Regions from separate parts of the Paenibacillus sp. CMM36 genome, predicted to be linked through region 3. Evidence: riboswitches for the same ligand, from Rfam matches in the RefSeq annotation. Region 3 holds a riboswitch; each other region holds the start of a gene.

Region 1 (10,404 bases), on a different contig from region 3:
CCGCTGTATATTCCACATCACGATGATGATGAACAAGCTCATCCAGTCCAGTCAAAAACTGCTTGAGCTTCTCCAATGGACTAACAAAAACATCGGCCAATCTAAAATCATCCAGATCCACTTTCTCTTCCAACCAAGCTTCCTTGACATTCGGATCGTACAGGCCAAAACCGTTAGCCCCTGTATAAGCATCCTCCTGTCCCAGTTTGGACAGCAGTTGCTCCTCTTTGGCGGTAGGTTGCTGTATGATATCCGCCAAAGCCCGCAGGTTTTCATACTGTTCGGCACGATCCGGGTCTGCATATATCTTCGTCAATACCTCCAGTCCACCCAATCGTTGCAGCTCCGCCTTAGCACGCAGCAAGCGTTCCAATGAGCCAGCGAGCGGCTCTTCCGATTGTGAGAGCAACACACCAATGACACTTTGTCGCAATGAGCCCGTCTTGAGCTTTAGTAAGGCTTCCATTTGTTGCATTTCTGGTTCCGACAGCGTCAGCTTACGCGCCTTGGCCACAGCGAACTCACGGATACTCATACTTTTGTCCGACAAACTGGAAAAAATAAAATCACGCTGTACCGTATCCTCAGGATTTTGCACAAAATGGTTCAACAGTTCGCCACGCAGATTAGGGCTAATCTGTTCCTTTAAGGCTATGATTTCCCCAATCCAAGAAGCGTCCATATCATAGCCAGCGAGATATAGCATTTTTTGAATAGGTGCATCTGAGCGGTGATATAGATTTACAAAATCTAGCACCTTGGAGGGCTCGGTGGACTCACCCTTTTTTATATGTACAAACAGGTTATGAAGTCGTTCAAAATCCTTACGCCGCTCCTCTTTGCTCTCCAGCAAAGGAGTGCGCACCACTTTAACGATCCGATCCGCGACTGTCCCGCCTTCTATCCATTCATAAAAATAATTGCTTGTATAGTTCGTCAGAATCCAATATTGAAGCTCCGGATCTGTTTCATCCAGATATTCTCTCGCAATTCCGAGGCGCACATCCTTGTTGTCACTGTTAGACAGTACATACAGTGCTACGATCTTCTGGTAAGTTGCTCCCTGCTCCATGAGTTTCCGAACCTGTCCATACAGATCACGTTCCTCATGTACTGCGGTAGCCCACAAACTCATATACACTTCATTAGCATTTGAGCTGGTCAGCCATTCCTGGCGCAGTTCACTACGAGTCAATGCTTCATATGCCTGCTCGATCAGTTGGCGAACGACCCGTTGATTGGCGGATTCCAAGCCCATTCCCGTCCATACTGCAAGCGCCCGCACTACCGAGCTGTAACGAATGAAGCCTTGGTCGATGATCAACTTTAACAGATATATTAGAGCCTCCGGGGTTCCTTCATCCATTTGTTCCACAATACTTTGGCGCAATCCCTCTTGGAGTTTGGCAGCTGCCAGGAGCTCTCCGATCATGCGATAATTCTCCTCCTGATGACTCAGGAGCATGCCTTTAATCATATTGCGTGTAAGTAACGCCGCCTGATTATCCCCATAAATAATAGCTTTTAGCGCCTCAAGCACCTGTGAATTGCCGTTGTCTAGCTCGTAAGCAATCCAATCACCAATCGTTTCCTGAATCCGGTAATCCCTACCTGATTCATAATCTTTTTTCGTTAAATAATCCATTATAGAGAATCCGATACAGTCCATTCGGATCAACTGCACCATTCTTTTATAAACTCGGGAAGTATGGGCCGTAATATCTGAAGTGCGGAACGGTTTTCGCGCATACCCGGTGCTGTATGGATATTCAGTCACATGCTCTGTTAGATGTGCGAATACATCGCCCGCTGTTTGTCCAATTAGAGCACGTAATACCTCTGTTAGTGGCTTAAACAGCGGTTCTCCGCTTTCTGTCGCCCGTTCTTTTAATATTCGCTGACATTCGTTAAATGGCTCCTCGTTCTCCTGTATGTAATGAAGCTTACTCAGTTCCACAACATACTGAGCCAACTCCTGTTGTTGTCCCTCCAGTTGCGCCGCGCGCTCCTTCAGTGTGGTGAAATATTCTTGCTCATTGTTCTCTCGATGCATATTTCATTTCCCCCTCTACCATAGGCCTCCAGCCAGCATTGTGAAGCGTATAAATACAATTTCATTCCCATCCTTAAGTGCCAAAGGAGCATCCAGTTCAATAGTTTCCTCGTCACACACAAAAACTCTGTATAAACCATCTTCAAAAGCCTGCATCGCTGTGTTCACAGCATCCTTAATATCCGGGACACCATCATTATATACGGAACCGAATCCTACTTTGCCTATCTCGCCTTGTGCCTCAACTTCCTCTCCCGTGAGGAATGGAATCAGCGCGACACTCTCCTGCTTATCCCGCAGCTTTTGAACATTCAAAGCAACGGTTGCAGTAATCAAATCTCGCAATGTTTTTGGAGCAGGACTCAGTTCTATTTCCTGTCGTGCGAGTGCGGGCTTGCGTTTTCCCAGACTTTTTACAGTTACAAGCAGCTTCATGTCGTTCCCCTTCCTTTTTATTCACGCTTTTGACCCGTTGTCAGCTGAATTTTTTGACCCATTTAAAACACCGTTAACGAAATCGAAAACGAATGTTTGTTCGTATATTTATTTTAATAGGTTCCTTATCATTACTCCATCACCCTTTATGACCAAAATTCATAATGCTGTAATACACTAAAATCTTAAAAAATAAGACTTTGTACCCTGATTTCGATGAATTTTATCCATATTAAGGATGAAAAAGAAAAAAACCTGCACAAGGGAGACCATCTGCTCTTCACAGACTTCACTCCATTATACAGGTCAAATATCATCATAAATAATGTTTCAATACTTATTTAATTAAAATGCTGGAACAACGCTATCCTTGTAATTGTCCTCAAAAAATTTACGCACTTCCGGTCCGGTCATTCGCTTTGCCAGCTTTTGAATGGCATCGGAATCTGCATTATCCTTACGCGCTACCAGATTAATGGCAAAGTGCGTATCGTCTTTTTCGGTAATCAGCGCGTCCTTCTTCGGTGTCAGACCGAGCGGCTTGGCATATGCGGGATACATGGCAGCCATGTCCACATCATCCAGTGAGCGCGCCAGCATCAACAAATCCACTTCTTTAAACACAAACTTTTTCTTATTCTCAATAATATCAGCCTGTGTAGCATTATAGCCTACACCTTCTTTAAGCTTGATCAAACCGTTTTGCTCCATCATTACCAAAGAACGTCCTGTATTGGCCGGGTCATTGGCAATGGCAATAGTCGCACCTTCGGGCAGGTCTTTAACGTTCTTGTATTTTTTGGAGTACGCACCATAAATGGCGTTGTAAATTGGTTTTATCGCTACCAAATCAGACTTGTTGCTTTCATTATATTGTTGCATAAAAGGAGCATGCTGAAAGAAGTTAGCATCCACTTCATGGCTTGCCAATGCGTTGTTCGGTTGGATATTGTCTGAAAGCACGACGATTTCCAGATTGACTCCGTCCTGTTTAAGCAGCGGCTTCACGATATCCAGCACATCTGTCATCGGTGGGATGAGCGTCGCTATTTTCAGGGTCACTTCTTTTTGGGAAGTCGCTTCTTTGGACTGTGTTTCTTGTGCAGCCTGCTTTTGACCACCGCATCCGGCAACCAGTAGCATAACGACAGCAAATAGTGTAAGTAATTTCAAGTTCGTTTTCATGTTGTTTTTCCGACTCATTCGATGTGGAACCTCCAAAATTAGTTGTGATCGGGAAGATAAAAATGAGTTACAGCATAGCCGCTTCGCGTGCAGATTGTTCTTCCGATCGCTGACGCTTCTCCAGAACAATTCTGCCCGCTCCGCTTTGGAGGCACTGTAAAGTCATTTTTATTTCCCATAGTGGGCGGTGCAAGTGTTAATGAAGAGATTCATAAACCATTTACCGCTTGTCGATCCGGCGGGATATGGTGCTTCCGGTGAACTGGATCGTTTGTACGAAAATAATCATGACGACGATGGTGAACGCCATCAAGCCTGTTTCAAAACGCTGGTAACCGTAGCGGATGGCAAAATCGCCTACCCCGCCGCCACCCACAATGCCCATCACCGTGGAGTAGGAGATGAAGCTAATGGTGGACGTGGTCAAACCCAGTACAAGCCCAGAACGAGCTTCCACGTACAGAAATTTGAAGATAAGCTGAAGAGTGGATGCCCCCATAGAAGTAGCGGCTTCAATTACACCCTTCGGCACCTCAAGCAATGATTGCTCCACCAGCCTCGAATAATAGGCGATGGCCACCACTGACAAGGGAACCGTAGCAGCCATCGTACCCAGCGCCGTCCCTACGACCAGACGTGTAAATGGAATCATAAACACGACGAGCAGCAAAAACGGGAACGAGCGGATGACATTGACCACACTGTTCAATAGGGTGAACAGCAGTCGATTTTCATATTTTTGCCCTTTGCCGCACAAATACAAAATCGTTCCTGCCGGAAGCCCTAACAGTACAGCTGCTGCGATAGAAATCCCCACCATAATAAACGTCTCTGCGATGGCTTTCCATATCTCAGACTGATATTGCGCAATGATGTTCAGCATTTCATTCATCAGCTTCACCTGCTTTCGCTGTTGAACCTACCGCAGCGTCAGCTACACGTTGCGTGGAAAGCAGCTGTCCATCCCGCATTTCTGATACATGGGTACAAATGTTGCGTACCACGTCCATATCGTGCGTTACAATTACAATGGTAACTCCCAGTTCACGGTTGATCTCCCGTAACACGCCCAGAATATCCGCGGTCGTCTGCGGATCAAGCGCCGAGGTCGGCTCATCACACAGCAGCACCGCAGGTCGATTCGCCAGCGCTCTGGCTATCGCTACACGTTGCTTTTGGCCTCCGCTCAATTGTGCCGGATACTGTTCTGCTTTATCAGCTAAACCGACGAATTGCAGGCATTCGCGCACACGTTCTGCTCTCTCTTTTTTCGCGACACCTGCCAGCTCCAACGGCATTGCTACATTTCCACTGACCGTCCGATTGTGAACAAGATGATAATGCTGAAAAATCATCCCTATGGATCGCCGCGCTTCACGGAGACGTTTTTCCGGCATGCGAGTCAGATCTTCCCCGTTCACAACCACGTTTCCCTCATCCGGCCTTTCCAATACATTCATCAACCGGAGCAAGGTAGACTTACCGGCACCGCTGGCACCTATAATACCGTGGATTTCCCCCTTCTCCACTTGAAGGGACACGGATTGAACCGCATGAAATTGGCCGCTTGAGGTGGTATAATGCTTGTTTACCTGATGCAGCGTAATCATGAAACCTGGCCTCCTGATGATCCATTTCTCAGGGAAAATGTAATAAGCCCGCCAGCCCAGGCGGGTCTGTACGAGCCGTCAATTCCCATTGCATTAATATACCACAGAGCAGAAAACGGGCAAAGCCTTTTGACAACAATTAACGTACATCCCACACCCCTACATAAGGAAAGCAAATCCCAAGTCCCCAAGCCAGCGTAAGCATGACGACAAAATAGAATATGAATACAATATCTATAGCCGAATAGCCGATCGCATAATAATACGTTCGCTTGGTTTCATTGGTAAAACCCTTGGCTTCCATAGCAATAGCAATGCGCTGGGCACGCCGAATACTTTGAGCGAGTAGCGGAATCGCATACCTGCGAAGCGTGGCATACATATTCCATTTGGACACATGCTGATGTAAACCTCGAATACGGTGGGCTTGTCTCAATGCCTGGAATTCCTCCACCATCATAGGCATCAACCGCATGGCTGCCAAAAAGCTGTATGCATACTTCGGAGGGAGCTTCCATTGCTGCATCAGTGAATAAAAAAGGTCCACTGGACGAGTCGTTAAACCAAACAACAAACCTACCGCAGCCATACTCAGCGCACGAAAGCCCAGATGCATGCCTCGGTAAAAGCTTTCCTGCGTCACATGGATCAAGCCCCATGTCCACCAGGTCGTCACCCCTTTGCCGAACATCATCATGCCCGTTGAAGTTGAAATAAACACCAATATAAAGGGAGACCCGTATAGCAGCAGCCTCTTCCATGGATGGCCTGACCAGACAAGCAGCAACAGCATAGCACACGCAACATTAAACATGACATTCGGATCATGAATGACTATAACGACCACAAACAGGATGGAAAACATCACGAGCTTTAGGCCCGGATTCACGCGATGCAGCCATGTTTTATGATGGGGAAAGGACAGGTTCATACTGTAGTTCCCCTTTCTGAATCCGCCATGTATCGGTACAATATCGACGGACAATTTCCGGGTCATGGGTGACCATCACAATGGCCGTGCCTGCCGCTCTCAGCTGCTCCAACATATCCAGCATGACAAAGGTATTACGCGCATCCTGCCCAAAGGTCGGTTCATCGAGCAGCAGCACTTCCGGCTCACGAATCATAGCCGTAGCAATACTCAACCGCCTTTTTTGGCCTAACGAAAGCTGATACGGATGCCGCTCGTCCAGCCGCTCCAGTCCGAACTGTACGAGCATCCGATCGACCCGTTCCCGGCACTGTTCAACAGTATACAAGCTCTTGGGTAACGAATACTCTAGTTCCTTTCGTACGGTATGCGCTACAAATTGCAGCTCGGGATTTTGAAACGCGAACCCGATACGCTCTGCCAGTTGTTCTGTACTGCCTGCCTCAATTCCGCGCACGCTATAACGTCCCTGTGTGCGAAGTAAGCGCATCATGGAGAGCAGTAGCGAGCTTTTGCCAGCCCCGTTTTCACCAACCACGCCAATCCAGTCGCCAGGCTTCACCTGCGCATGCTCCACATAAATCACTGAACTTAAACCGCGGAGGCCGCTAAAATGTTCCAGCTCCAGCACATCAGTCCCCGCACCATTCTGTTGCGTCACTGCTTCACTCCAACGTGGCGAAGACGCTTCATTCCATACTCCCGGATACCACACGCCGTACTCGGACAATGCCTGCCGGTGCACATGAAATACTTCTTGGGCCCTTCCATCTGCAATGATCTCCCCTTGAGCAGAAAGCACCACAATCCGATCCACATCATGGACAATTTCATTAATTTTATGCTCCACAATCACCAGTGTCTGGTCTACCGAAATGTTGCGAATGGTATCCCACACCTGTGTAGTGCCTTCCTCGTCCAACAAAGCCGTGGGCTCATCCAGAAAAAGCACTTCTGGCTCCATAGCCAGCACAGACGCAATCGCCAGCCGCTGCTTCATTCCCTGTGACATGCTGCCAATGGGCATATGTATATCATCCGTCGATAGACCCACCTGTATCAGCAGCTCGCGAATACGGGATCGCATCTGCTCCCGGGGAACCTGATTATTTTCCAACACAAAAGCCAGTTCCTCATCTGCATATGACATACAGAACTGCGTATCAGGATCTTGAAATACAATACCTGAGACACTTGGGATTACAGCAGCATCGCATTTCATAGGCACTTCTATCGTGCGTGGAATCAGACCGCTTAACACTTGGAGCAGTGTTGATTTACCGCATCCACTCGGTCCCAGTAGCAGCAGCTTTTCCCCCTTGCGGACAGACAAAGACATATTGTGAAAAAGCAGCTCTTGCTCACCGGGGAATTTCAACCGTAGCCGGGTGATCGAAGCCACCACATCTTCGGTTGCCCGGCTCATCAATCCAGCCCCTTATAATCTTGTTCCGTTGCAGGCCTCAAACTTCGCGTGACTCCGGTTACCTCCAATGCCTTAGCCAGATAGAACGCGAATACCCCGGCAATCACAATACTGCCAATCATCCGAAATCCAATATACAAAACATAGTTCCAAGTCGATAGCTGATCAATATACCCGTAGCTGAAGTCTAAAATCAGAGAAGTGACAGCCGCCCCAGCCGCAGCTAGCGAAGCAACCCACAGGTTTGCGTTCCGATACAGAAAAGCCGCAAAAAACAGCTCCGCTCCCAAGCCTTGCAGCAGGCCATAGTACAAGGTGGACATACCCCATTCGCTTCCCAAAAAAGCACTGACCGTTGCCGCTGCCACCTCTGCCAAAATCGCAACACCCGGCTTGCGAATGATGAGATAAGCAAACGTACCTGCCATAAACCACATGCCATACATCAGTTGCTCGGCGTGTAGACCCAATGGTTTCATCAAATCATAGGCAGGTCCCCATATTTTGTAGATCAACCCGAACACAACAGCGATCACAATCGTGACCAAAATATCCGTCAGTTTCAACCCTTTGGACGCTCTTACAGCAGTATTCATTATTGCGTGCTCCCCTTTTTCCTTATAGTTGGCCTCTTGGCCATGAAAAAAAGCTTGTCTGGAGCTGAATCTCCAGGCAAGCTTTATGCGCAGTAAAAGGTGAAGCACCATACAAAACATCATTCGTCGATATGCCTTATATAACCAGTAGTCTAAACTACTACACTGATACCCAGCCAAGTCAGGATCAAGGTAAAATGCTAGGACATACATTGAATCTATCGACAACCGCAAAAAAAAGCGGCATTCCTGTATAGTGTTCTTGGTTTCTCTACGCTGGCATTACCCAGATCAGATTTCACGGTCAGTGGCAAGGGCCACCCTCTCAGCCTGACTTTCTCAAGCTCCCGACAATGCTTTTTAATTCACTATAATATATACCACATCTATGGCTTTGACAATCCTATAATCCGAAGAAACGTTTAGCCGTTTCCGTCGTCGCGATTTCGATCTCCATCATGCTTCGACCTGTACATTCGGCTATCGTAGCAGCAATGTGAGCGAGATACATGGGCTCATTACGCCCTTCTTTAGGCTTCACAGGCAAATTACGCGGGGTCAAAAATGGAGCATCCGTTTCAATCATCAGACGGTCCAAGGGAATATCTCTGACCAGTTCACGCAGATGCTTCCCCCGCCGTTCGTCGCAAATCCAGCCGGTGATTCCGATATACAGTCCCATTTCTACATACGTACGCAATTCCTGTTCCGTGCCGGTAAAACAATGCACTACCGCTTTATCGACAAGCCCTTGATACTCCCGAAGCATAGCGACAAAGTCCTCATGTGCATCTCGTTCATGCAGAAATAACGGCATTTTCAGCTCACCCGCCAGTTGGATTTGCTCGACAAACCATCGGCGCTGCACATCACGTGGCGAAAAATCACGGTTATAGTCCAATCCGCATTCCCCTATGGATACGACCTGCGGCTGACCCGCCAACTGGCGGAGCTGCTGAATCGTGTCTGCACTGCAGTCTTTGGCATCATGGGGATGCACGCCAGCTGTCGCATACAGCTTGCCCGGATAACGCGCTGCATACTGAGAAGCTTCCCGACTGCTGCGGACACTGGTCCCGGTAATAATCAGCGGTGAAATCCCTACAGCCGCGGCTCTCTCTACCACCTGTTCCCGATCTGCATGAAACGAACGATGCATCAAGTTCACACCAATATCAATTAACGGTGTACCCCTTTCCATCTCAATCCCTCCCTCGCAAACTACAATCTTGGATCAATCGGCTCTGATTCCAGAGATAGTGCGGCAAGGACGCATTCATGAATACGATCTACCGTATCCTTGCGGACAAAACGTTCCACGCCTTCCATACCAAGCGCTCCTTCCATCAGGGCATGACGCTCCTTTTTGTTCGTTCGACGCTGCTTCAGACGCTTTAAATTCTCAGGGGCAAGATAATCCATACCGTAAATGATGTGCAAATACTTCCGGCCTCTCACCTTGATTGCAGGCTGAATCATCTTGTCCCGATTTTTCATCAAAAAGCGTTCCGGCTTGATCACAATCCCCTCATGACCATCCTCTGTCATCTCGTTCCACCAACGAATGACCTCTTCCTCGCTTGCTTCGTCCGTGATCACGCGATACTCTGTCTCCATAAACAGGGAAGACAGCCCAGCCAGCTCCCGGTTTTGCTCCATATGCCAAATATGAGAATGGTCGAAAAAAGTCTTTCCGCTGTGTGCCAGCGTATGAAACGGTGCGATACGAATCTCATCCAGACCGTCCACATCCCAGCAATATTTTTGAAAAGCCTCTTGAAACGTCACGGCATTCGCGTACTTCTGTTCCATTTCCTCCAACCAGTCTCCAACCTCTCGGCCCGCAACCTTCGCCTGCTTCAGCTTGTCTACCAGCTTACTGCGATCCAGCAGAGCTGCTTCACCCACATGCGCATACTGTGCAGCAATCAATTCCCGAGCCTTGAGATTCCACGGTACAATTTCCGCATCCAGCAACACAAAATCCGTCTGGTTCCGTTCAAAATATCCGGCAGTCCGTAGATCCACATTCAGCTTTTCCAGCACTTGCTTCCCAAGGCTTTGTTCAAAGAAAGCTCTCCCGCTCCGACTGTAGATCGTGCCCAATGTCGGGTAGCCTACATACTCGACAGCGGCCTGTTCGTTTTTGAATAATAGCAAAATAGCCC
Region 2 (10,404 bases), on a different contig from region 3:
AAGATTCGACGTCGAATCCGCTTCTTGAATAGCTTCGTTATGGAAAGACGACTTTTTGAACAACCTCTAGAAGGGTTGCCATCTCAGCTTGGAGGCTTGATCGTAGCGTGCTTCCACTTCAGGCCAGTTAACGACATGCCACCAATCCTCAATGTATTTGTTGCGCTCGTTTTGATGCTTTAAGTAATATGCGTGTTCCCACACATCTATCGCCAGCAGCGGAATGGACTCCCATTGAGTCAGATTCTGGTGCTTTTCGGCCTGCAAAATTTCAAGCCGTCCCGCGCGCGGACTCCATACCAGGATCGCCCAGCCGCCACCCTCGACCTTTTCGGCTGCCGAACTGAATTGTTTTTTGAATGCATCGTAGCTGCCAAAATCTTTTTTAATCTGTTCAGCCAGCGGTCCGCTTGGGTTTCCACCGCCTTGAGGACTCATGATCGTCCAAAAAAGAGTATGCAGATAATGGCCTGCGCCGTTGAATGCCAGTTCGCGTTCCCAATGTTTTACGAGATCAAAATTACCTGTTTTTCGGGCTTCTTCCAGCTTCTTTTCCGCTTTATTCAGGTCATTCACATAGCTCAAATGATGCTTGTCATGGTGAATGCGCATCGTTTTTTCATCAATATACGGTTCAAGCGCATTATAGGGGTAAGGGAGCGGTGGGAGTCGATGTCCTCCAATAGGAACCGACCGGCCGATTGAGGTTTTTTCCGTTGCCGAAGGTTGAGCCTGGCTGGATTTGACGCCTTTAGTCGTCCATGTGCCTTCTCCCCTTATGCCTGCCTGACGTTCTCGAAACGCTTCCTCTGGGTAATTCTCACCCTCTGTCGCTACATGATACAACCCAGCAGCCCTTGCGATGGAGCCAGGTTCTTGAAAGGGGGTTGTCGAGATCAGGAAATATTGGCTTTCATGTGCCGCGTGTAATACAACTCCAGCGGATTTTGGCTGCTGACGCAATGCATGACTGTGCTCGCTCAGCAGACCGAGCTGCCGTACATACTCCTGTGACTGGCGGTTTGCGGTTTGTAGCAAATCGTCCAATCGACGATTTAATTCTTGTGAGTCAGGCTGAGCGTTTAATGCTGACTCTGACGATGGCATCTTTACAGATGATGATGCGTCTAATCCCCTTGACTGTTTTGGAGGTTCAGTGAATTCGTGTGTATGTGCTTGTGGGGCAGCCGACAGCTGTTTCCATTCCTGATGCCACGCCTGATCTGCCGGATCAAGTGCGCTCCGTTGCTCTTCAAGCAACTCTATGGCGGTGCGTTCCGTCTGTTCGAATACAGTCCGCCAATCATCCAGCAGCCGTACATAAGTAGGCTCCAGTCCCTCGGTAGCGGATTTAATCACTTCCACATGCCAACTTTCCTGCTGCTTCCAATGCCGAATTTCCTCCAGCACACGTAAGGGCAGGAAAGACCCATAAGTACTCAGCATCGTTTTATACCTCCCGTATCCCACTATGGCTATCCGGCGGATCTGGCAGATCTGCCCTGGATGCATACGTACCCAGTATATTCGCTGTCCTATCGGGAATATGTCTATGAACTCGCTTAATTTGGTCACATCTGTTACGTAGAACAAGAATACCATGGTAAACGAAAAAGAAGCCCAGCTACGGCACGGGTTAGTGTCCGTAGGCAGGCTTCTTCAAGGTGAAGAATTAAATACAGTTTTTTTGAAAAATAATTCTTTACTTTGTAGTCGTTTGTTTGTGGGCATCAGCGATCGTTTTCTTGTCCTCCAGCTCCTGTACACTGCTTAGAAACGTCGATACCCGCCGTAGATATTCACGGGGATGCTCTCTGAAAATAAGCTCATGTATTCCGTTTTTGACAATCCATACACTGGAAAGTGGGTTGGTTTGATTGGCAGCGAGCTTTTCCGCAATAGGATAAGGAGCCTTTTCATCCTGTGTACCATGCACAAACATGATCGGGAACGGATAGTTTTCCTTTTTAACCTCCTGATATGGAATCTGATGCAAGCTGGTGCCGTTCAAGACTGGAAACAGCAACTCCAGAATTTCCAAAGACGGATGTCTTGGCAGGTTAATTTGATTGTGAATGTTATGGTACAGCGTATCCGGCTCCAACAGGAAAGTGCTGTCCAAAATCATTGCGTCCACATCCTTGGTTTGCAAGCCCGCCTGAAGAGCGGTTCCTGCCCCCATGGAGAAGCCCCATACGATAATCTCCGACGAGCCGCGTTGCTTCGCAAGCTGGATCGCTCCGAGAAGCTGCTGGGATTCCGCTTTGCCTCCGGTTGCGACTGATTTGCTGTTTTGTGACGCGAATCCATAATCGAACATGACCACATTAAAGTTCAAACTGTGGGCATAATGCGCCAGATCATACATGGGAATCCAGCTTTCTTCGCGGTTAGCTCCATAACCATGGCTGAAAATAATCGTTTTCCGCGATTGATCCGCCGGGATATACCAGCCTTGTACCATGCGGCTACCATCCTTGGCAGGGAAGCTGACTTCCTCATAAGGCATGTTTTTGGCCTGCATCGGATTAGAGTACAGCGGCGCGACGGTAGGATTCGTAAGTACCCATGCGATGTAAGCATGCAAGGCAATAAAACAAAACAACAGAAAAAAAACGACCGACAGCAGCAGAGCAATCACAACGTGCTTGAACCGCAGCAGACGGGGATTAAAGAGTGGGGTGGACGGCTCCTGAACAGCGGTCTGTAGCTGAGAGTTGCGCTGGGATGTAGAAATCATGTAAGAGCCTCCTTATATAAAATTGATCTTCGTTTCAATAGAATTTAGGTATAATTCCACTTGAAAATGATAGTGTATATCCGTATAGATACCTATTATCGTATGATGGGGGTTATCCAAAGTCAACGCCTGAACCGGAAAAGTAAAAATGATGCAAAGAATTGTCGATGTTTGTTCTCGTTCTGTAATATGGTTGTCACAAAAACATCGGTTTACAGTAGCCGCGACTATTCTATATAATTTATGTAACCATGTTTCATAGTGTGAAACGAATATGGATACAAGAGGAGCGGTTCACGAATGGAAGACCGTAAATTAACCGTTCGCGCTGTAGAGCGTGCACTTGATATATTGCTGTGTTTTACCGCAGATTCGGATCTTGGCCTAACGGAGATTGCCTCCAAAATTGGTCTACATAAAAGCACGGTTCATCGGCTGCTGACTACGTTGGAGGATCGGGGCTTTGTCGTTCGGAATGCCGAAACGGAAAAATATCGACTTGGCTTCCGCATTTGGGAGCTATCCACACATTTGTCCCAAAGTGACGAGCCGGCGGTGTTGTTACAGCCTGCAATGGAAGGACTGCGTGACCGTCTGGGCGAAACGGTCAGCTTGTACTTACGGGACGGCAGCATGCGTATTCGCATACAAGCCGTGCAGAGCAATCAGGCGATCCGCAGGGTTGCGCCTGTGGGTGCGCGTATGCCGCTGGCTGTAGGAGCCTCCAGTAAGGTGCTGGCTGCCTTTATGCCGCCGCAGGAGCTGGAAGCCCTGCTAAGCGGGAATGAATGGCCGCCCTCGGTAGACGCGGAGGTCTATAAAGCCCAGCTGCAGGACATTCGCGAGAAGGGCTATGCGACCAGCTATGAAGAACGGGAGCCAGGGGCCGCTGCTGTGGCAGCACCAATTGTGAACCGGAAGGGACAGGTCACTGCGGCTTTATCTGTATCCGGTCCGGTCAGTCGGCTTGCACCCGAGACGCTACATGACTTTGCTCCGATTTTGATCGAAGCGGCGAAGGAAATGGGGCTTATGCTTCCGTAACAAGAATGAATGCAGTTGAAGCAAGCAAAGTGATTTGGTGAGGAGCGTCTTCTTGCTAAATGGAACCTAGAAGGGTTGCCAAAGCCATAAATTTGAAGTAGTCTGATAAGGATGGCGGGATGTCTGTTATGTCCGCCTCATGTGAATAGAAGTATCGCAGTTACTGGGGGAGCCTGTAATGCCGGGCTGAGATGGAATCGTGTAAGATTCCGGACCCTTTGCACCTGATCTGGATCATACCAGCGTAGGGAAGTAATCGGCCATTGAAATGTATACGCAGCTGCTGTCTACGGTGACGCATTGGAATAGGATTATTCCACATGTGCACGGTCTGGATAGCTGCCTCGTTAGATTAGCCGGTTCCCTCGGGAACCGGCTTTTTTGCATAGATCAGCGCCACCCTGGGAATGGTTCCGGATCGGTGTGTCATTTCATCGAAACAGGAGGAATGGACAATGAAGCCGACAGAAGTAGAAGGAACAAAAGGAACAGAATTTAAATCAGCAGAAGTAAGGTTGGCAGGAACAAGGGAAGTTGGGGTAGAGAAGACAAACGGGGAGCAAGCCAGTGGGGTAACGCCCTTTCCAGGGAGCCGTAAGGTATATATTCAAGGCTCGCGGCCGGACATTGCCGTCCCAGAGCGGGAAATTGCTCTTCATCCTACACATACGCCGCAGGGCACGGAGCATCATGAGCCATTGCGTGTGTACGATACGAGCGGTCCCATGACTGACGAAGCCTATCAGGTCGATATCCGTCAGGGCCTGCCTCCATTACGGCGAGCTTGGGCACTGGAACGGGGCGATGTGGAGGCTTACGAGGGACGCGCCGTCAAACCGGAGGATAATGGACTGAAACCTGGCTCCAAACGGGAGACAGTTGAATTTCCCGGCGTGACCAACCGTCCGCTTCGTGCTTCGCAAGGTCGTACAGTGACGCAAATGCATTATGCACGGCAAGGGATCATTACGCCCGAAATGGAATTTGCGGCGATCCGCGAAGGGGTGGAGCCTGAGTTTGTACGGCAGGAATTGGCGGCTGGACGAGCCATTTTGCCTTCGAATATCAATCACCCGGAAAGTGAGCCGATGGTCATTGGGCGTCATTTTCACGTGAAGATCAATGCGAACATTGGTAATTCTGCGGTTACCTCCTCGATTGAGGAGGAAGTGGAGAAAATGACCTGGGCTGTGCGTTGGGGCTCGGATACAGTTATGGACCTATCCACAGGCCGTAATATCCATACCACACGTGAATGGATCATTCGGAATTCTCCTGTACCGATTGGAACTGTGCCGCTGTATCAGGCACTTGAAAAGGTGAACGGCGAAGCAGAAGCGCTGACGTGGGAGTTGTATCGCGATACGCTGATCGAGCAGGCGGAGCAGGGAGTGGACTATTTTACAATTCATGCGGGTGTATTGCTGCGGTATATACCGATGACGGCGAATAGAATGACGGGAATTGTGTCCCGTGGCGGGTCGATCATGGCAGCCTGGTGCCTTGCGCACCATCAGGAGAATTTTTTGTATACACATTTTGAAGAAATCTGCGAAATTATGAAAGCCTATGATGTGGCCTTTTCTCTCGGGGATGGTCTACGTCCAGGTAGTATCTATGATGCGAATGATGAAGCACAGTTTGCAGAGCTGGAAACGTTGGGCGAGCTAACGCAAATCGCATGGAAGCATGATGTTCAGGTCATGATTGAGGGGCCGGGACATGTCCCTATGCATAAAATCAAAGAGAATGTGGATTTGCAAATGGAGATTTGTAAGGAAGCTCCTTTCTATACCTTGGGACCGCTCACGACGGATATTGCCCCCGGATATGATCATATTACCTCAGCCATCGGGGCGGCGATGATCGGTTGGTTCGGGACGTCCATGCTGTGCTATGTTACGCCTAAGGAGCATTTGGGTCTTCCGAATAAGGATGATGTCCGTGAGGGTGTCATTACCTACAAAATTGCGGCACATGCTGCCGATCTGGCGAAGGGCCATCCACGGGCGCAGCAGCGGGATGATGCTTTGTCCAAGGCACGCTTTGAGTTCCGCTGGCGGGATCAGTTCAATCTGTCGCTTGATCCCGAGCGGGCCTTGTCCTACCATGATGAAACGCTACCAGCAGAGGGAGCCAAGGAAGCACATTTTTGCTCGATGTGCGGCCCCAAATTTTGTAGTATGCGCATCACGCAGGACATTCGCGCCTATGCAGCGGATAAGGGGCTGAACACCGAAGAAGCAGTGGCCGCTGGGATGCGTGAGAAGGCAGAGCAGTATCGGGATGGCGGTCAGTAAAACGAATGTGTGAGTTTAGGAACGCATGAATCAAAAAAAGCCGTGGTTCTCTACAGTCGATGTAGGAAACTACGGCTTTTTGGCTTATGTAAAGCGAGTCATGCAACCGGATAAACGGCGCCTTATTTTTTACCCATTTTTTCATTCAAAATGTCCTGAAAGCTGAGCTTCTTCTCCGAGCTATCTTCTTTCTTCTGCATACTCACCGCGTTGGCACGTTGGTATTGGTGGTGAAAGGGCATCAGGGTGTGGACGGTTAAGTTCATTGTATTCATGTAGATCATTCCTCCAATTCCATATTGTCAAATTCAGATTGAGTTGCTTTGGACGTCTGTATAGGACTATTTGTATGTACTTGATGTCGCAATGCTATGTAGGTTGCTTGGTTATGTTTCAATCATTATACCCACATTTATTCAAAGTAAAACGCTTTTGACATAAAACAGGAAGATGGTCATGTGTGTTCAAAATGCCGATTAGGAGGATGGTCGTTTTAGGGGAAAATGTGCCTAGGTCTAAAACAAGGGCTTGAGGCCCGTTTTCTTAGTTTAGTAGTCGGGATTGTGTTTTTTTGTCGAATAACCTTGTAAAAGGAGGGTTTTGCGGACTCCTCAAGTCAGGATTGAGGCAGTCTGGTGGCGAATTAAAGTGTCAAAGTTGTATTGACTTTATGTTTGGTAGTAGATACCATGAACTGGTTGTCAGCGTATTTTGACAACAAGAGTCAGCCAATCGATCTGGCGATTCATCCTTTGAAATGTTAGAGAGAGGATTAGAGCATATATGAAAAAATGTATTGCAGACATCGCATTTATTATTCTGGGTGCGTTTTTTTTCGCGCTAGCTGTTAATCTGTTTGTGATCCCGAATGAGTTTGGCGAGGGGGGCGTTACAGGGGTCACAATCATCCTGTACTACCTGTTTCAGTGGTCTCCCTCGATCGTTAATCTGGTGATTAATGGCTTGCTGCTGATTGTCGGATATAAATTTTTAGACAAGAGAACGACCTTGTACACTATCATTGCGGTCGCTTTTAACTCGCTGTTTTTACATTTAACAGTCAACTGGCGGATTGATTCGCATGAGCCGACGATTAATGCCGTATTTGCCGGAGTTTTGGTGGGGGTTGGCATAGGCCTAATCGTACGGGTAGGCGGCACTACGGCGGGTACGGTCATTTTAGCACGGATTGCCAACAAGTATCTGGATTGGAATATCAGTTATGGCCTGCTGTTTTTTGATTTGATTGTCGCATTCTCTTCCTATTTTATTATTGGCCCGGAGAAATTGATGCTAACTATCGTTATTTTGTACGTTGGTACGAAGGTGATGGACTTTATGATCGAAGGACTGAACCCCAAAAAAGCGGTCATGATTATTTCGGAGCACCAAGATAAAATTGCCGAGATGGTCATTACGAAAATGGATCGTGGAGTTACTGTCCTGTCAGGCCACGGTTATTACACTAAAAATCCAAAAGAAGTGCTGTATATCGTCATTAGTAAACAAGAGGTATCGGCGCTTAAAAAGATAGTGAAAGCCATCGACACAGCAGCGTTTATCACCATTCATGACGTGCGGGACGTGTTCGGAGAGGGTTTTCTGGATATTTCGAAGTAACTGGTGGTGTGAAGATAAGGTAATAGGAGAATAGGGTGAGAAGTCGGTCCTGAGGGATCGGCTTTTTGTTTTTGTGATGTTTCTTCCATTTTTGGTATTGGGAAATATGCATAATAAAGAGGAGTCACTCAATTCTTGTTATATGGAGGGTTTGGCGGGATGGAGAATAAGGGTAATTATGATGTAAGTTCCGTTGGCTGCTTTCGAATGAAAAGGCATGGAAGAAGACGCATCGTATCTCTGCTTATATTTGGATAGCCTTTGGCTTAATCGGGATCGCTATAGGATTAGGACAGGAAGTTAATGTGTATATGGTGCTCGCTTCTTGTTTACCGACGATGATTAGTTTTGTTACTTCTCTCTTTCTAAGCCATAGGTATAAAAATATAGACTGCTGATATCTGTATAATGCGGATCGATTTAGCATATTAGGGGGATTTCCATGAGGAGTAGATTGAATTTTTCTAATGTATTGTCTTTTCTTATTTCTGTTTTGCCTTTCATTATCTATCTTTTCATGTATCCGAGAATGCCTAGGAATGTAGCAATCCACTACAATTTCAATGATGTGGCTGACCGTTTTGTTGACAAATCCTCCCCTGAGGTATGGTTGTTGTGTGGAATTGGCCTCATATCTTTTATGATTATGCTTATGCTCCAACCCTATTTCAGTCGTCAGTTCAAGAGCGAAGAAGGCTCTGCAATCATGGAAAGCCTGCCTGGTCTCTTCACACTCCTTATAACCCTAGTGTTCTCAGTTCTCGGCATATGTTTCCTTTTAAAGGCTTAAAGCATATAAAAAACCCCCTCTCAATGTGCAGTTTCCACTGCATTTGGAGGGGATTTTGTTATTTATACGCTCTTTACTCTTGAATCATTTGACGCAATACGGTTTGCAGAATACCACCGTTGTGGTAGTAGTCGATGTCGACGGTGCTGTCCAAACGAGCAATTACTGGGAATTCGAACTTCGTGCCATCCTCGCGTTTAGCCACAACCGTAAGCTCTTGACCAGGCTTCACGTCATTGTTAATGCCGAGAATGTCGAAGGTTTCACGACCATTGAGGCCCAAGCTGGACCAGCCATAGCCTTCCTGGAATTGCAGAGGCAGTACACCCATGCCGACCAGGTTACTGCGGTGAATCCGCTCGAAGCTTTCGGCAATGACAGCCTTAACGCCCAGCAGAAGCGTACCTTTGGCCGCCCAGTCACGAGAGCTGCCTGTGCCGTATTCCTTACCAGCGATGACGATCAGGTTCTGATCGGCTGCCTGATATTTCATGGACGCATCATAGATGGACATTTCCTCATCCGTTGGCAAGTATTTGGTCACGCCGCCTTCAGTACCTGGAGCCACATTGTTGCGGATACGGATGTTGGCGAATGTACCGCGCATCATGACCTCGTGGTTACCGCGACGGGAGCCGTAGGAGTTGAAATCCTTGCGTTCCACGCCATGCTCCTTCAAGTACAGTCCTGCCGGGCTGGAAGGAGCAATGTTGCCTGCTGGTGAGATATGGTCCGTCGTGACCGAATCATTCAACAGGGCAAGCACACGGGCATTACGGATTTCCTTGATATCCTGCACGCCATCCTGAAGTTTTTCAAAGAATGGTGGATTTTGAATATAAGTTGATTTTTCATCCCATTCATACAGTTCGCCTTCAGGAACCGGAATGGAGTTCCATTTTTCATTGGCAGTAAATACATTTTCGTATTTGCGACGGAACATATCCGGGCTGAGAGACAGGCTGATGGCTTCCTTGATTTCCTCGGAAGTGGGCCAAATGTCTTTCAGGTAGACAGGCTGATTGTCCTGATCGTAACCGAGCGGATCATTCACCAAATCAATGTTCACTGTACCTGCCAGCGCATAAGCGACAACCAGTGGCGGTGAGCCGAGATAGTTGGCTTTGACCTGCGCATGCACACGGCCTTCAAAGTTCCGGTTACCGGAAATAACTGCGCCAACCGTTAAATCATGGTCTGTGATAGCTTGACTCACTTCGTCAGGAAGTGGACCGGAGTTACCGATACAGGTTGCGCAGCCGTAGCCTGCTACATGGAAGCCGAGGGCTTCGAGCGGTCCGATTAATCCCGCTTTTTGCAGGTATTCCGTCACGACGAGGGAGCCTGGCGTCAAGCTTGTTTTAACATAGCCTGGCTTTTTGAGCCCACGCTGCACTGCCTTTTTGGCCAGCAAGCCCGCACCGAGCATAACGCTTGGATTGGAGGTATTCGTGCAGCTTGTGATAGCCGCAATAACGACTGCTCCTGTACCTAACTCGCTGGTGGAGCCGTCCGGATGGGTCAGCGGAATCTTCTGTGCGATTTTTTCATCGCTCAGTCCATAGCCGCCCTTGTCCACCGGGGTACGAATAATGCCTTCAAACGTTTCTTTCATGCGGCCAAGCTCAACACGGTCCTGCGGACGTTTGGGTCCGGCGAGACTCGGTACAACCGAAGCTAGATCCAGCTCAATGGTATCGCTGAACATAGGGTCCGGTGTATCGGATGTGCGGAACATGCCTTGGGCCTTGTAATATTCCTCTACGAGGCTTACTTGCTCATCGGAACGTCCAGTGCTGCGCAGGTAGGCCAGTGTTTCCGCATCGACCGGGAAGAAACCAATCGTTGCGCCGTATTCCGGTGCCATGTTGGCAACTGTCGCACGGTCAGCCAAGCTGATGTTAGCCAGA
Region 3 (10,404 bases):
CTTATGAGTTTATTGACTGTAGAAAATGTATCCCACAACTTTGGGGACCGCGCATTATTTAAAAATGTTTCCTTTCGATTGCTTGCGGGGGAACGTGTAGGTTTGGTAGGAGCTAACGGTGTTGGTAAATCGACACTCATGAACATTCTCACTGGAAAATTGCTTAAGGATGAGGGTAAAGTGGAATGGACTCCACGTGTGCGTTACGGCTATCTGGATCAGCATACCAAGCTGACACCGGGCAAAACGGTACGTGATGTATTGAAGGATGCTTTTCTTCCTTTGTTGGAATTGGAAAAGGAAATGATGCAGATTACTGACAAAATGGGGGATGCTTCTCCTGATGAGTTGGAAGTGTTGCTGGAACAGATGGGTGAAATTCAGGAGCAACTGGATATGGGGGATTTTTACCTCATTGATGTAAAGGTTGAAGAGATGGCGAATGGACTAGGTCTGTCGGCCATAGGACTGGATCGGGATGTATCCGCACTTAGCGGCGGGCAACGGACAAAGGTTCTTCTTGCTAAGTTGCTGTTGGAAAAGCCGAACGTCCTGTTGCTGGATGAACCTACCAACTATTTGGATGTAGAGCATATTGAATGGCTTACGCGCTATTTGAAGGATTATCCTTATGCTTTTATTCTTATTTCACATGATACTGAATTTATGAACCAGGTCGTTAATGTTATTTATCATCTTGAATTTGCCAAGATGACCCGTTATTCAGCTAATTATGAAAAGTTTCTCGAAATGGCGGATCTAAACAAAGCCCAGCATATTGATGCTTATGAGAAGCAACAGGATTTTATTAAGAAACAGGAAGATTTTATTCAGCGTAATAAAGCGCGTGCCTCTACATCAGGCCGAGCAAAGAGCCGTGAAAAGCAGCTTGATCGGATCGAACGTATTGATAAGCCTGAAGAAGCCGCAAAACCAACCTTTCAATTCAAAGAGGCACGTGCAAGCGGAAAGACGGTATTTGAGGGTATTGATTTTGAGATTGGTTATACACATGCCCTTTTGCCTAAAATGTCCATGACGATTGAACGTGGCGAAAAGATTGCAATTGTCGGCTACAATGGTGTCGGTAAATCGACATTGCTCAAAACCATATTGGGAAAAATTCCGCCAATCAGTGGAAAAACCTATCAAGGTGATTTTTTGCAGCCCGCTTATTTTGAGCAGGAAGTAAAGGCCGAGAAAATTACACCGATTGACGATGTGTGGAATGAATTTCCGCATTTGAACCAGCATGAAGTACGAGCGCATTTGGCGCGTTGCGGTTTGAAAAATGAGCATATCACGCGTCCGCTATCTGCGCTCAGTGGTGGAGAACAGGCTAAAGTCCGTCTTTGCAAACTGTTAATGCGTGAAAGCAACTGGGTACTGTTCGATGAGCCTACCAACCACTTGGATGTTAAAGCAAAGGATGAGCTGAAACGTGCTTTGAAGGAATACAAAGGGACCGTATTGCTTGTATCTCACGAACCGGACTTTTACGAGGATTGGGTAACCAAAACGTGGAATGTGGAAGAGTGGTCAAGTAAAGTTAACTAAAATCAGCTAAATCCAGTTCCAGCAAATTTCACACGAAGTGGGGTTTGCAGAATTAGAAAAATATGCTAAGCTATCTTTAGCTTATACAATAAAATAGTCACACTAGGGGAGCCGCCCATGCGGCTGAGACGGAATAAATGGATTTCGGACCCTTTGCACCTGATCTGGGTTATGCCAGCGTAGGGAAGTGAGCGCCGTACAAACAAGGCAACACCATCTTTATTTTTGTTTGTGCGTGGGACGATACACGTATACGGATATCATGGTCCGTTCGATTATTGGACGTTCGTTAAACCACTTCCTTGGGGAAGTGGTTTTTTTGCGTTTCGTTCATTTTAAGTAGTTCGAGCTTCCGTAGACGATTCACATATAATCCCCTTTCATTCCTGCTGGTAGACGTGGCTGGCTAAGCTTAGATCCTTTAGTCCAATGTGAGGTGAAGACAAAATCGAATTACACGCAATTTCGATGGAAAAGGGCACTTTTGCACAAGCCGCCCAAGTGGCTGCTGTGATTTGTCCGTATGTTCATTATGTACACGCACGTTTAAAACAGAATGGTGCCTCTGCATTGCTTTCTTTGACTCGCAGCCTGGTGGAGCAGGAAGTTCCTTTGCAACAAATTGTAGTAAATGATCGTGTGGATGTAGCTTTACTTACTTTGGTCGGAGCCGTTCAATTACCAGCTAATGGATTACCTGTTGTGGATGTGAAAAGCCTACTTCCAAAGGGTACACGCTGTGGAGTGTCTGTACATTCCTTGGAGGAGATGCAAATTGCTGAGCGGGCAGGAGCGGACTATGTACTTTATGGTCACGTATATGAGACCCATTGTAAGCCCGGTATTGTACCGCGGGGTTTAGCTCAGCTTGAACATATTTGCAGACTGTCAAACATTCCGGTGATTGCGCTAGGCGGCATACAACCGCATCATATCCCGGAGCTTTATAGGGCCGGAGCAAGCGGAATTGCGGTGATGTCTGGTATATGGGAGGCTGAGTCGCCCGTTGCAGCTGCAATGGAGTATAGGCGAATGGCAGACCTTGTAGTTCACAGCCTGTAGCGAGAAAACGAGAGTAGAGGCAAGCTGAAAGCAGAAGGGTTTATGGAGAGGAGATACGGAACAAATGCTAAAGATACACACAGAGGAAAGAGTGATTGGACACGCTGAATGCTTGGTCATAGGTGGAGGTGTCATCGGCAGTTCCATTGCTTATCATGTGGCCAAGGAGGGAAGAAGTACGATTATGCTGGAACGATTGATCCCGGGTGAGGGAGCCTCAGGAGCAGCGGTTGGAATGCTGGCAGCGGAAAGTGAAGAGTTCACCGGCTCTGAGCTATCACGATTTGCTCGCATAAGTCGAGATGCATTCCCTGAGCTTGTCTGTGATCTAGAGCGTTTGTCAGGTATTTCGGTGGAATTCCGTACTGAAGGGTTTGTGACCCCTTTCCGTACGGAGACTGAAGGCCAAAAACGCTGGAAAGCTGCTAAAACGCGAGAGGGTGATTGTCCTATCTGGTGGGATGCGAAAGAATTGGCCCGACGAATTCCAGGTTTGGATGAACAAGCGATCGGGGCAATATATCGTTCAAAGGAGACACAAGTGGCTCCTGTCCAGCTTTGCCGTGCTTATGCAGGTGCTGCTGCGGTGCTGGGAGCAACGGTATGGTCTGGTACACAGGCAGAGCAACTGGTCATACAGGATGGTCGAATTTGCGGTGTCCGTACAGATAGTGGTTTTTTTTCCTGCGATCAGGTCATTATTGCCGGAGGCTTGGATAGCATGAAATTGCTAGCGCAGGTTGGGTTTGAATATCCACTTTATCCGGTCAAGGGCGAAGCGGTAGCGGTCTCCTTGAAGGATCACCCGTTAGAATATACCATTTATGCTGATGATATTTACCTCGTGCCTAAACAGAATAACGAGCTTTGGATTGGGGCAACGAGCCTTCCACATCAATATGACGAAGAGGTGACCGTAGGAGGCTTGGAGGGGTTGCTGGCACGTGCCTCTGCCTGGCTGCCGCGCGTCCGTGAAGCTTCTTTTATACGCGCTTGGGCGGGCTTACGTCCGCAGGCTGTATCAGGTCATCCTTTTATAGGCATTGTTCCTGGGGTCGAGGGCGTATATGCTGCAGTCGGGCATTATCGTAACGGTGTCCTGCTGAGTGATGCTACCGGGCGTGCGATGGCAGCTATGCTTAATGGGGCTTGTGCAGCAGAACTTGGGATAAGTAGTTTTTCTTCTGAGCTCCTCAAGGAGAAAAGCTTATGAAGCTGACGATTAACGGCCAGAGCCTGACCTTTTCTAATCGAATCACTCATGTGAATCAATTGCTACATGAGCTTGATGTAAAGGTGAAAACCGTAGTGGTGGAGCTGAATCGGCATATATTGACCCGTGAAGATCATGATGAAGCGGTACTGAAAGATGGAGATTGCCTAGAGATTGTACATTTTGTGGGAGGCGGTTGATTATGTTAACCATTGGAAAAGCATCTTTTACCTCGAGGTTGTTGTTGGGAACAGGAAAATTCTCTGATCTGGATATCCAATCCCAAGCCGTAGAGGCTGCTGAGACGGAAATATTGACGTTTGCTGTACGGAGATTGAACTTGGAGGAACGGGATAAGCAGCATTTTCTCGATATGCTGGATTTGAGCCGGTATACACTTCTTCCCAACACAGCAGGGGCTACAACAGCAGAGGAGGCGATTCGTATTGCCAAATTGGCAAAAGCCTCCGGCCTGTGCGATATGATTAAGGTGGAAGTCATTGGGGATAGCAAGACACTGCTGCCGGACCCATTTGAAACGTTGAAAGCTAGTGAAAAGCTGTTAGAAGAAGGCTTTATCGTGCTGCCCTACATATCGGACGATGTGATTCTAGCAAAGAGGCTACAAGAGCTTGGAGTACATGCCGTTATGCCTGGAGCTTCACCGATTGGTACAGGACATGGTTTGCTTAATCCGTTTTCATTAGGTCTAATTATTGAACAGGCGGAGGTTCCGGTTATTGTCGATGCGGGTATTCGCTCACCCGGTGACGCGGCAATAGCGATGCAGTTAGGGGCAGATGCTGTTTTGTTGAATACAGCCGTATCAGGAGCGAAGGACCCGGTAAAAATGGCAGAGGCCATGAAACTGGCTGTTCGTGCTGGAAGATATGGTTTTGAGGCGGGGATGATTCCTGTAAAACGTTACGCTTCAGCAAGCAGTCCGATAGAAGGTATGGTTCAGGCATGAAGGTAACTGACAAATCCGGTGCAGGAGGAACACATTCAAGTGACCGTTATTCCAGACAGGAAAGATTCGCGCCCTTTGGACCGACAGGACAACGTCGGCTTGCTTCTTCCCACGTACTAATCATAGGTGCCGGAGCGTTAGGTACAGGTATTGCGGAAACGCTCGTTCGCGGGGGTGTAGGTACAGTGAGCCTCGTAGACCGGGATTATGTGGAATGGAGCAATTTGCAGCGCCAGCAGCTTTTTCAGGAAAGTGATGCTGCACAAAGATATCCCAAAGTAGTAGCTGCTCAGCGAAGATTAAAGGATATTAATTCGGAAACGGTTATACATGCACATGTACTGGATGTTGGGGTGGAAGAGCTGGAAGAGTTGATCCAAGGGGTAGATCTCTTGATGGATGCAACCGATAATTTCGATACCCGACTTCTTATGAACGACATGGCACTAAAGCATCGGATACCTTGGATTTATGGGGGATGTGTAGGCAGCTATGGTGTAACCTACACCATTTTACCGGGTCAAACGCCTTGTCTTCACTGTCTGCTGGGAACTATACCGTTTGGTGGGGAAACCTGTGATACCGCCGGGATTATTCCGCAGGCTGTACAGATGGTCACGGCTAACCAAACTACGGAAGCTTTCAAACTTCTTGGCGGATATCCGGAAGATTTGAGAGGAAAGTTACTTTCGTTTGATTTGTGGAAAAATGAGTACGTAGCGATAGCGGTAGATAGCGTTAAAAAGGAGAACTGTCCTTCTTGCGGCAGTCAACCGACGTATCCCTATTTGTCGGCCTCTCATCGGCAGAAAACAGATGTTTTGTGCGGTAGGGATACCGTTCAAATTAGACCAGCAAACCCGATCCATCTGAATCTTGCAGAAACGGCAGATAGATTTGCTTCTTTGGGAGAAGGAAAAGTAGAGCGAAATCCGTTTTTGGTTTCCTTTAGTACAAGCGAGCATCGCTTGGTTGTTTTTGCAGATGGCAGAGCGCTGATCCATGGGACAAAGGACGTGGCAAAAGCAAGAAGTCTGTATCATCGCTATTTGGGTTAAACCATAAAAGCAGAAAGCCATTCTTTGGAGAATGATTTTCTGCTTTTTTGTTACAATAATATTAATATGCTTTAATGGCTTATAACACAAACTTGTTCGTATCCAATATGTAATGCTATGTCCAAACCAGGTGGGTGAAAAGGTGAGCCCGTTAATTTTGCTTGTGGATGTAAATGAAGCGTCTCCCGTAATTGTTCGTCCATTGGAGCAGGAAGGTTATCAGGTGGTTCATGTTAGCAATACGACGGATGCAAGCTCTTATGTAGCCCATAATCCTGTGGATTTGCTGCTGCTCAATATAAAAGATGAACAGACAGTTTCGCAAGGTTTACTTCGCATATTGCAGCAATACCATCCTCATGTCCCGCTATTAGCAATGACTTCATCAGATGAGGAGGACCATATTGTTTCCTGTTTTGAACAAGGAGCACATGATGTGATCGTTCTGCCCTTTTATCCTAGAGTTTTTCAGGCTAGAGTGGCTAATTTATTGCGGATTTTTGGTATTGAACGTGATGTGAAAAGGGCAATCGAGGCGGGTGATTTACATATAGACAATGCAAGCAGATTGGTGAGCAGAGGGGGACAAAAGCTGGAATTAACTCCGAAGGAATTTGATCTTTTACTTCATCTGGCGATACATCTTAACCAAGTTTGTAGCAGGCAGCAAATTCTGAAGGATGTTTGGAAACATGATTATATCGTTGATACGAACGTTGTAGATGTCTATATCAGACATTTGAGGGTTAAAGTAGATAAGGGATATAAGTTTAAAATGATCCGTACGGAACGAGGTATTGGTTATTCACTCAGAACACCAACCGTATCAGAATAGTATTAGGTATATAAAAAAAGCCGGAACTTTTCGTCCCGGCTCGCATATTTCAAAATGAGTTTCATACTACAGCACGCGGCGTGCTTTAATGTATGTTCTTTTCCAGTTGCCAGAGTTCAAATCGGAGATGGTCACGCCAGGTCCGCCGTAAGTGTGTAAAATTTTACCCCCGCCCATATAGACTGCTACGTGGGTAATGTTGCGTCCTGTAGCACGACTACCGCTTGAAAAGAAAACTAAGTCCCCTTTTTTCAGATTGGACTTGGATACGGCATGTCCAACTTTAGACTGTTGAACAGAAGTACGCGGCAAATTTACTCCGTATTTCTTGAATATGTGCTTCATGAAAGAAGAACAGTCAAAATTACGTGTAGTGCTTGTGGAAGCTCCAAACTTATAAGGAGTTCCCATATATTTTTCACCGTAGTTAATCACTTTTTGGCCTACCGAAGTCGTAGTGGCGGCTTGTGCCGTATTTGTTCCCTCAATTGCAAAAGTACCAAAGCCGATCGTGGCTGCGACCCCTGCTATAATTACCTTTTTTATGATTTTCTGCATATTCATGTTGTAAGTACCTCCAAAAATTGATTTGTGCAATATTTTGCTGAGTTGCTAACTAACTGACAGCGTTGAGTATAACAGTTTTGAAGCCGCCTAATAGTTGGAAAAGAACTCTCAAATGCTTGAGGGACAAGACTTACACAGCGATTATTAAAAAACGATTAAAAATTACAATTTGTAAAAAATATATCGATTCATTGATCTCTATAAACGGAAAAATCCTTGTTCATCAAGGGTTTTGAGTGAAAAACAATTTATATAATGGTTACAACAATGTCATAATTAATCCTTGCTTTGAATAACGAGTAGCAGACCGCTTTTGATGGAAATCGTACCTTTTGAAGCCGTTAGCTTATTACTGACAGCACGTGATTGTCCCATTTTGAGGGTGGCATTATGTAACGGATACATAAATCCTTCTAGTTGTATGCCAGTTACTTCGGCGGTCATAGGAAGCAGCGATGTATATGTATAGCCCATAGGTTGGATTTCAAGCGTTGATCCGGTGAGCTCAATATAATTATGTGCGTCCATAATAGCGCAGCTAATATGATGCTGCATTGCACGTACCAATATTTGAACATTAGCCAATGTGTGGTCCATCCGGGTGCCAGTCACACCAAGCATCAGTACTTGATCTGCCTGTTCGTCCATAGCGATTTCTAAAGCAAGCTCAGTATCTGTTAAGTCTTTAAGTACTGGATCGCACGCAATCATACGTTGGCTTGCTGATTCTACCTTTTCTTTTTCCTCTGGTGTGATTGAATCAAAATCTCCTACAGAGATATGTGGTGTAACACCGTGCTCGATCAGGAAAAGAGCACCTTTATCTGCACCTATAATAAAATCATCGGGCAGTATTTGATGTAAATCTTCTTCATTAAGACGACCACCTGAAAATACAATCGCTCGTTTTTTTGTCATAATCAACATCCTTTCTTTCTGATACGATCCTATATATACCATCGTTTTTAAGTATACCGCGTTAAATATGGCTTGCACAATTTTAGAGGACATGGCTACAATGAAACAGAAAAAAGGAAGTGTAACGTGTAATAGGAAGGAGAACGAAATGATTAACGTTTTGTTTGTGTGTTTGGGCAATATTTGCCGCTCTCCGATGGGGGAGGCAATACTGAGACATAAAGCGCAGGAACGGGGATTGGGTGCAGAAATCGGGGTGGACTCGGCCGGGACAGGCGACTGGCACATCGGAAATCCTCCGCATGAGGGAACACTAAAGCAACTTAAACTGCATGGAATCAGCGAACAAGGCATACAGGCGCGGCAAATAACGGGCCGTGATTTTGACGCGTTTGATTATATTGTGTGCATGGATGACTCTAATGAACGAAACATGCGAAAGATTGCAGGTGGAGCGGAGGCAGATATTCTAAAATTTATGGATTTGCTCCCTCAAGAAAAATTAAGAGAAGTACCCGACCCATATTTTACAGGGAATTTTGAAGAGACCTATCGATTAATGGACGCAGGTTGCGACGCCTTGCTGGACAAGATCGTAGAAGAAAAGCTATAATGTGAACGACAGATGACGGCAATCATTGCCGTTTTTCGTTATACATTTTTGAAAGCGTAACCAAATCATGAAAAAGAAAAAGGAGCTTTATGACCTAGTAGGTCAAATGCTCCATTCCCTTTAGTTACCTGGGAGAATTTTTACTCAGGCGCGATCCAAAAAATACATTAGCGCGTCAGGCAACTCGTTTTGCCAAAAGCCCCACAAATGTTTGCCATCCTTTTCACGGTAAGAAACTTCAGCGTTCCGTTCGCGCAGCAAATCTGCGCATTGACGGTTAAGCTCTACAAAGTTGTAAATGCCAGTATCACTCTCAAATGCATCTTCCTGAAGGCCAACCGTCATCCACACCCGCAAATGAGACAGATCTTTCTCACGGGCGATGATTTCCTGCGAAGCTTCATAGTAAGCACCTGAGAGGCTGATAATGCGGTTGAACAACTGAGGATACATCAAAGCCAAATGCAGAGACACACTGCCTCCCAGTGAATCCCCCGCCAAAATACGGGACGCTGCATCTTTTCTTATAGGATACTTTTGCTCTACATAGGGAATAATCTCTTCTGCAAAACAGGCGGTATACGCCTCAAAACGATTGCCAAAGGGAGCATACTCCTGCGTTCGAATTTTTGTATTCACTTCCACACCTACAATAATGAAGGGTTCGACGCCCTCATCTAGAATGAGGCGGTTGGCATGAGTTGCAATGCGGCCAAAATTGAAAAATTCTTCTCCGTCCTGACAGTACACGACCGGGTAGCTCAATATTTCATTATAGCCGGGCGGCAAATAAATCCGGAGAGTTCTGGTCTCGCCAAGAAAGCGGCTGTCTACTTCGTCTTTAAGGATGGTTCGTTTTAAATACCGAGAATCCGTCATTTTTCGTCACCTTTCTTGGGTATTATTTTGCATTCGGGATCACAATAAGTTAAGATTACCCTGATTGCAATAGATGTTTAAAATTTCAATCATGTACTAAGCTGTTACAGTAAAAAACACACCCTGTTACACACACAAAAATGTGACAAACTCAAAAAAAATAACTAAATCTTTGACGCGAGCGATATAACAGGTGTATAATAATCCTATAACAGCGGAACTTGATATTCAAATTTTTTTGTTGAGGTGAAGAAAATGAGCAAGGTTCCTTATGAAGTTTACACAGAGGAAGTTGAGGCGCTGTCCGTACTTTCTCCGGATGGTGAAATTATCAATAAAGATATGTTGCCTAAACTTACAGATGATCAATTGAAAGAAATTATGTATCGAATGGTATTTACACGTACTTGGGATGACCGTGCCGTTAACTTAGGCCGTCAAGGGCGTCTCGGTTTCTATGCTCCGGTATCCGGACAAGAAGCAACCATGGTTGGTAGCGAATATGCGCTCCAAAAAGAAGACTTTATTGCTCCAGGCTACCGCGATATTCCGCAAATCGTTTGGCATGGCCTGCCATTATACCAAGCTTTCTTGTATTCCCGTGGTCATCAACACGGCGGCCAAGTGCCGGACGGTGTTAATGTACTGATGCCGCAAATCATCATTGGCGCGCAAATTTTGCATGCTATGGGTATTGCTATGGGTTACAAGCTGAAAAAACAAAAACAAGTC

What was found. A riboswitch is a leader RNA that binds a small molecule or an ion and turns the genes downstream of it on or off. The one in region 3 is predicted to bind thiamine pyrophosphate.
Region 1: it holds a riboswitch for thiamine pyrophosphate, as region 3 does, so the genes downstream of both, ACWA2B_RS19925 (ECF transporter S component) here and ACWA2B_RS13830 (thiamine phosphate synthase) in region 3, are expected to answer to the same signal.
Region 2: it holds a riboswitch for thiamine pyrophosphate, as region 3 does, so the genes downstream of both, thiC (phosphomethylpyrimidine synthase ThiC) here and ACWA2B_RS13830 (thiamine phosphate synthase) in region 3, are expected to answer to the same signal.

Annotation. Positions count from the first base shown of each region.
Region 1 is NZ_JBSEDY010000011.1:58,624-69,027, forward strand. It holds gene ACWA2B_RS19890 (DUF5724 domain-containing protein) at 1-2,053, opposite strand, end outside; gene ACWA2B_RS19895 (hypothetical protein) at 2,069-2,488, opposite strand; gene ACWA2B_RS19900 (MetQ/NlpA family ABC transporter substrate-binding protein) at 2,834-3,691, opposite strand; gene ACWA2B_RS19905 (methionine ABC transporter permease) at 3,894-4,565, opposite strand; gene ACWA2B_RS19910 (methionine ABC transporter ATP-binding protein) at 4,558-5,283, opposite strand; gene ACWA2B_RS19915 (energy-coupling factor transporter transmembrane component T family protein) at 5,423-6,214, opposite strand; gene ACWA2B_RS19920 (ABC transporter ATP-binding protein) at 6,189-7,640, opposite strand; gene ACWA2B_RS19925 (ECF transporter S component) at 7,640-8,236, opposite strand; TPP riboswitch at 8,487-8,596, opposite strand; gene ACWA2B_RS19930 (TatD family hydrolase) at 8,640-9,437, opposite strand; gene ACWA2B_RS19935 (polynucleotide kinase-phosphatase) at 9,458-10,404, opposite strand, start outside.
Region 2 is NZ_JBSEDY010000003.1:452,358-462,761, forward strand. It holds gene ACWA2B_RS09315 (Fe-Mn family superoxide dismutase) at 67-1,446, opposite strand; gene ACWA2B_RS09320 (alpha/beta hydrolase) at 1,703-2,740, opposite strand; gene ACWA2B_RS09325 (IclR family transcriptional regulator) at 3,041-3,784, shown strand; TPP riboswitch at 3,940-4,052, shown strand; gene thiC (phosphomethylpyrimidine synthase ThiC) at 4,240-6,084, shown strand; gene ACWA2B_RS09335 (hypothetical protein) at 6,207-6,359, opposite strand; gene ACWA2B_RS09340 (YitT family protein) at 6,868-7,704, shown strand; gene ACWA2B_RS09345 (SdpI family protein) at 7,902-8,102, shown strand; gene ACWA2B_RS09350 (DUF1648 domain-containing protein) at 8,147-8,494, shown strand; gene acnA (aconitate hydratase AcnA) at 8,568-10,404, opposite strand, start outside.
Region 3 is NZ_JBSEDY010000006.1:309-10,712, forward strand. It holds gene ACWA2B_RS13825 (ABC-F family ATP-binding cassette domain-containing protein) at 4-1,557, shown strand; TPP riboswitch at 1,652-1,760, shown strand; gene ACWA2B_RS13830 (thiamine phosphate synthase) at 2,026-2,619, shown strand; gene thiO (glycine oxidase ThiO) at 2,684-3,832, shown strand; gene thiS (sulfur carrier protein ThiS) at 3,829-4,032, shown strand; gene ACWA2B_RS13845 (thiazole synthase) at 4,035-4,802, shown strand; gene ACWA2B_RS13850 (ThiF family adenylyltransferase) at 4,799-5,860, shown strand; gene ACWA2B_RS13855 (response regulator transcription factor) at 6,003-6,695, shown strand; gene ACWA2B_RS13860 (C40 family peptidase) at 6,762-7,259, opposite strand; gene ACWA2B_RS13865 (thiamine diphosphokinase) at 7,539-8,180, opposite strand; gene ACWA2B_RS13870 (low molecular weight protein-tyrosine-phosphatase) at 8,329-8,793, shown strand; gene ACWA2B_RS13875 (alpha/beta hydrolase) at 8,938-9,672, opposite strand; gene pdhA (pyruvate dehydrogenase (acetyl-transferring) E1 component subunit alpha) at 9,928-10,404, shown strand, end outside.